DNA from 2 places in the Thalassotalea atypica genome. Region 2 is predicted to be linked to the other one. Evidence: predicted binding sites of a transcription regulator. Region 2 holds the regulator's gene; the other holds the start of a gene.
What was found. Region 2 encodes FNR, which switches genes on or off when oxygen is low (the NO sensors DNR and NnrR bind a similar motif). Its sites were predicted from a motif close to TTGATCTAGATCAA; they were not measured.
Positions count from the first base shown of each region.

Region 1: the regulator FNR is predicted to act here: its motif matches at 1,634-1,647, upstream of ubiT (ubiquinone anaerobic biosynthesis accessory factor UbiT).

Region 1 is NZ_AP027364.1:2,253,365-2,256,568, reverse strand. Features, by position in the region: gene QUE03_RS10475 (U32 family peptidase) at 1-455, opposite strand, end outside; gene ubiU (ubiquinone anaerobic biosynthesis protein UbiU) at 489-1,484, opposite strand; gene ubiT (ubiquinone anaerobic biosynthesis accessory factor UbiT) at 1,708-2,232, shown strand; gene QUE03_RS10460 (hypothetical protein) at 2,262-2,639, opposite strand; gene QUE03_RS10455 (MBL fold metallo-hydrolase) at 3,091-3,204, opposite strand, start outside.
Region 2 is NZ_AP027364.1:2,661,235-2,664,438, reverse strand. Features, by position in the region: gene uspE (universal stress protein UspE) at 141-1,067, opposite strand; gene fnr (fumarate/nitrate reduction transcriptional regulator Fnr) at 1,227-1,946, opposite strand; gene QUE03_RS12180 (sulfite exporter TauE/SafE family protein) at 1,994-2,665, opposite strand; gene ccoS (cbb3-type cytochrome oxidase assembly protein CcoS) at 2,743-2,949, opposite strand; gene QUE03_RS12170 (heavy metal translocating P-type ATPase) at 2,946-3,204, opposite strand, start outside.

The DNA.
Region 1 (3,204 bases), 410 kb from region 2:
TGTAATAGCTGATTTAGCCAATCACCTGATAATTCGACGGGCATGACCCACCGCGTCATTCCTTGTTTAATCAGTACTTTTAGGGTGGATAAGTTATAGCAATTAATCGCAGGTCCCGCGACAAAAGGCAATTTAAGATCACGCATGATATTTACGGCACTTAAATCATTTGCTTCAATGAGAAAGTCACCGTTGTCACACAGGTGACGCATCACTTTAAGTTCAGGGGCTGTTTCAAGTAAGGTCATGGTTGAAACAACCACTTGTTTATTGCAGTTCTTTGCTAAATCAGCAGCCAGAGTTAACCAATCCTTTGCTTTTAGCTCGCGGCGTTTTGAACAAACGGTTTCGCCTAGATAAATGATATCAGCATTTGACTCTGCCGCTTGTTGATAATAATTTTCTACTTCGGCTTTAGGCCAGAAAAATAGGCTAGGGCCTAATGATACTTTCATAATATTTCCAATTCGTTAGGTTACTAGCGTTAACTACTTCCATTTACGATGATAAGCGCCCAATGTGGTTTGACTACCTTCTGATAAGTTGGCCAATGTTTGCATCCATTTTGACTCAACAGCGAAATCCTCAGGTGCTTGTTGACAGGCGTCTATTGCTTGTCGCCATGTTTTTGCCACCTGTTCAACATATGCAGGACTGCGTTGTCTACCTTCAATTTTCACTGACGCAATGCCCATTTTTATCAGCTCAGGAATAAGTTCTAATGTATTTAAGCTCGTTGGTTCTTCAAGGGTATGATAGACATTGTTATCGACTTCAAAGCGTCCTTTACAAAGCGTCGGATAACCTGCGTTTTCTCCTTCTTGGTAGCGATCAATCAATACATCATTTAAGCGGCTTTCCAACCCTTGTTCAGTTTCTTCCCAACGAACATATTTAGCAGGAGAGCAAGCGCCTACAGTATTAGGAGATTCTCCGGTCATATAAGAAGATAGGTAACAACGACCTTCAGCCATGATACACAAGCTACCAAAAGCGAATACTTCTAAAGGAACAGGGCTTAGTTTTGCCAAGTGCCTAACTTGTTGAACAGACAGTACGCGGGGTAATACGACTCTATCGACGTCAAAGTTATTTTTAAAAAACTTAATTGCTTCGATATTAGTGGTAGAGGCTTGAACGGAAACGTGTCGTTCAATATCAGGGTATTTGTTCGCGGCATAATCAAGTACACCCAAGTCGGCAATAATTAAAGCATCAGTACCGATTTCTACAGCAGTATCTACAGCCTGTTTCCATCTTGTTTCATTGTCAGGGTGTGCGAAAGTATTGATGGCAACATGGAGTTTTTTACCATGTTCATGCACGTAATCTGCAGCTTTAAAGAGTTTTTTATCGTTAAAGTTTAAACCAGCAAAGTGACGGGCATTGGTATCGTCTTTTAAGCCAATGTAAACGGCGTCAGCACCGTTATTAATTGCTGTTTTTAGCGCAGGAAAGTTACCTGCGGGGCATAATAATTCCATGTTTAGTTCACATGCTTAAAATTTTAGAGAGCAATCATAAAGCAATATAAATTTTAAAATTTGATATAGATTAAGTGATTAGATCATTTAAAAGTACGGTGACATATTTAGCCGTCTAGTGTTGGAATGTTGTTCAGTGACCCTCTTTTTTGATCTGGTTCACAGATGAACTTTTGTAGATAGGGTAGTCTACTCATCTTATTAACTTGTCGGAAGTATAGTGTTGTCTGTTTTACTGAGTTTACCTTTATCAATTCGTTCAAATTCTTTGAAATTTATACCAAGTATTGCTCGCCCTGCATTGAAATACTGTCCGTTTAATGTAATCAGATCTATATTATTGCCTGCACTTAACTCAATATTTAGAGAAGCGTTAGATGATGGAGATTTTGAATTTCTTGAGAATAAGTGGCTATCTATCTTGGTACCTGATTTGGGGTTTGAATTTTGGATAAGTTTTTCCGATGATAAACTGGTGTTGTCTTTACCTGTTGATGGTCAAAATCAAGACGCCAGCTTTAAAGCTAACTCTGAAGATCTTCTACTTATTGCTGGGCGCAAACAAGATCCGGATACCCTATTTTTTCAACGCCGTTTGTTGATTGAAGGAGACACTGAACTCGGCTTGGAAGTTAAAAATTTGATTGACTCTATTGATTTAGATAACTTGCCTAGTATTGTTCATTACTTTGTCGAAAATGCCGCAGGAATGATTGAACATACTCGAAATGAAGAGAAAGGGATTTGACAGTAACTTTGCGCTATTGAATCATAAATCTAACGCGTAAGTGATTTATTTTTGCATTTGAACTGTTTAAAACGATTAACCACATCCCTTGTTATGAAATAAGGGATTAAGACTATAAGAACAATCACCAAAATAGTCATTACTACATAAATGTAATGAAAAATTTCCCATTGTGCGTATAAGTCTAAAATAAGAGCAATTATTGTTACAGGCAAAATATCACGAAAGGCTTGTTTAAAAGTAGCTAGTTTCTCGTTACCGCTGAACATTTTTGTCAGCAAGGGCGAAACATTTTCTTGTGCATCACGATGACCGTGTCTAAAGCCCCTTATTAAGGCCATAATCGGTTGGAAATAAAAACGAAATGCACCAGCGCCTTTTAATGCGGCAACAAACATCTTAAACATACAAAGTACCTTTCACGGGAAACAGTCTGATTTAGAACTCCTGTAAATTAAAGGCATCCTTACGTTAAATCAGTTTTAGAGCTGAACCATTTTACGCAACCATTATTTGAAAATATAAGCCAAAAATGTATTGGTTCTGTGTGATTTTGTAACCTGGAAGTGTTGTTGCAAGCGGGTGTTTTGAACCACACTTTGTGTAGCTATGTGTTTTGTTTTGGATAAGTTTATTAGTGCCATCTATAGGTCGGCCACTTTGAGTATGCCATGGTTTTTAAATATACTAGGTTCCATTTCATTGACTTAGCTTCGTCTTTGTTTGTAAAGGTCTAGTTGAATTTATAGTGTGGGAGATTAGGTGCCGATATAAACTTTAACTAAACAAACGAAAATCCGATGAGTTATATAGGTTACATCGAAAAGAGAAGCTGACATGTAATCAATGAGTAATGGGCTACTTAACTCGAGTGAAATGCTTTACGCCTTGCTCATTGATTTGTTCAGTGACTCTGCCACTTTCAAGTAAGTAATTAAAATGTGCGAAACTCTCACCTGTTGCCATGATCCT
Region 2 (3,204 bases):
GTAAAAAATAGCTATAAGCTTTATTTGGGTGAAAAGAGACAATTATTGGCTTCCTACGACTTAGTGTGTGTATCGTATAGGAAGCCAAGAAAGAGTAAGCATTTATTGGTTAATAATTATTGCCGGTGCTAACCGCCTTTTTATTGTAATGGGGATTTATAGCCTTGCGGCTTTAAAGCTAGAACATCACAGTTGAGTCTATCAATAACATGTTCTGCTGTATTACCAATAAGTGCTGCCGAAATTCCCGTTCTGCCAATGGTGCCGAGGATGACTAATTCAGCATCAAGTTGTGTTGAAAGGCTCTCGATAATGTCTTCAGGTAGACCTTCGTTTACATAGGTGTTTTCTACTGGAATACAAAATTTCTCGGCGTGCACCTTCATAGAGTCTTTATGGTGCTGCATCATAGTGTCATTGTATTGACTTGCGTCGAATTCTGGAATTTCAATGGCAATGTTAACAGGCGTGCCAGGAAAAGAATTAACTAAATGTACATTAGACTTGATCAGTCCAGCTATGTGGATAGCTTCTTCCGTGATTTTGTCATTAAGTGATTGATGTTCTGACTCATCACTACCAGCATTGATGGCAGCAATAATATTGCCATTTTCTGGCCAACTATGGTCTTTTACCAGTAATACTGGGCAAGGACATTTACGTAGCAAATGCCAATCAGTTGGGGTAAATATAACGGATTTGAGCTTGTCGTGTTGGTGGGTACCCTTAATAACCATGTCATAGCTATCGTCTATTACTTTTTCAATGACAGCTTCAAAGGGGCGATTATGCCAAACAACTTGAGTGTTGATATTAATGTCACCAAGCTCTATGTCAGCTAAAATATCTTTGATCCACTGTGCGCGATCATCTATTACTGTTTGACGCATCGACTCGCGTTCTTCACTAGAAAGCATGGTGGTCATTTCGTATGAAAAGTCGAAGATACTTAAAAAAGCAGTTACAGAAGCATTTGTTAATTTTGCCATGTGTATAGCACGCTTCAATGCTTTTTGGTCTTCAACAGTGGGATCGATTACAACTAATATTTTTTGATACTTTTCCATGATTGCCTCTCATTACTGTTATGAGCCTGTTATAACCATGATGCAACAGGCATAAAAACAATAATTTGTTTTAAATCAACATTTAGACGCAATAAATTATTGCGTCATTAATAGCATAGTATGGAAAAATAGTGATGAAAAGTGTTGAGCAATATTAAATTAAAGCAACGCTGTACTGTACAGCTTGTCTCTATCTAAAATAGTGATCAGTTTTCCGTTAACTTCAATTAAACCCTCTTTATGAAAGCGGTTTAATAATCGGCTAATGGTTTCTACCGTCAGACCAATATAATTACCGATATCGCCGCGGGTCATGGTTAATCTAAATTCTTTAGAAGATAATCCACGTTCTTTATAACGATCACATAGTGACGCGATAAAGGTAGCTAAGCGTTGTTCGGCATTTTTTCTATTTAGCAACGACAACATATTTTGATCAGTGCGAATTTCCTGGCTCATTAAACGAAGTACTTGACGCTTTAAAGATGGCATAGAATCAGAAAGTTGATCTAGTGTATCGTATGGAATTTCACAGACCATTGCGGTTTCAAGTGCTTGAGCAAAACTTTGGTGTTCTGTGTTTGATATTGCGTCGAAACCAAGTAAATCACCTGCTAAGTGAAATCCTGTAATTTGCTCTTCGCCATTTGCGTCTATGGTATAGGTTTTAAATGTACCAGAACGGATAGCGTATAGAGAATGCAGTTCTTCACCGTCGGCGAAAATTTTCTCATTCTTACGAATAGGTCGCTTACGATCAATAATGTTATCTAATGTGTCTAGTTCTTGCTCATTTAGTGAAAACGGTAAGCATAATTCACTGATGCTACAATTTTGACAATGGATATGATTATTAGCATCACACGATTTTTGAGGCATTGGCTCTCGATTCCAATTAATTAATGCATTTGCAAGTACACATGATATTAAAACCACGCACTATAGGCAACCTGTAAGCTATAAATTCCATAACAAATTAGTGACAAACCTATGAATTGGCGAAATCTAATATCTTTGACTAACTTTCCAATTGAGAAAAAACCAAAGGACAATGTAACGAGCGCTGGCAGTGTACCTAGCCCGAAAGCAAACATGATACTTGCACCATTTAACGCGTTGCCACTTGCTAGCGACCAAGTCAATGTTGAGTAGACGAGCCCACAAGGTAGCCAGCCCCATAATGTACCTAGTAACAGTGCTTTAGAAGGAGTAGTTACAGGAATTAGCTTACGGCTAAGTGGCGATATATGTTTCCACAAATGTTTACCTAGGGTTTCAAGTTTTGACAGTATCATTGCCCATTGCCCCATGTACAGGCCAAGCAATATCAGGAATAAGGCCGCCAAAACCCGTAAAATGGTTAATGGAAAACCTAAAGAATGTATCGCTAATGAGCCAGTAAATCCGGCAATTGCGCCAATTAATGTATAAGAAAGGATCCTGCCAATATTATACGAAAAAACCAGTATAGCACTGGGTTTACGCTTGTTTTGTGGCATCGCGCTGGTCAACATGCTGGTGATACCGCCACACATGCCAATACAATGTCCGCTACCCAATAAACCAATGATAAAAGCAGAAAAAAAATCTATATTCATGTCGCGAAGTCTCTTGTAGGGCAAATGGCTTTTACATTTAACCTAAAATGGACTGATAAAATCAGTTACGATTATTCTTACTTTTTTTTGCTATCAGGGTGTTCTGATAGTTTTTCTGATTCATTTTTACCTGGGCCGTCATTATTTTCATCATCAAACAGTATACTTAAACCTTCTTTTTCTAGGTCATCAAATTGTTCAGTTTTTACGGCCCAAAAAAACAAATAAATACCAATAATTGTTAGCAACACAGCAACTGGAATTAAAACGTAAATTACACTCATGCTTTTAATAATCTTAATGAATTTGTGATAACCAAAATAGAACTGGCTGACATACCAATTACCGCCATATAAGGGGTAATCATCCCTGAAACAGCTAGTGGTAGTACCAGCGCATTATAGCCAAATGCCCAAAGGTAGTTTTGCCAAATAACACGTTTAGTGAGTTTAGCCACTTTACTCAGCAAGGAGATAGATGAGAGCCTGTTGTTTAGTAATATAACATCTGCCCCTGATTTTGCGACGTCCGTACCACTG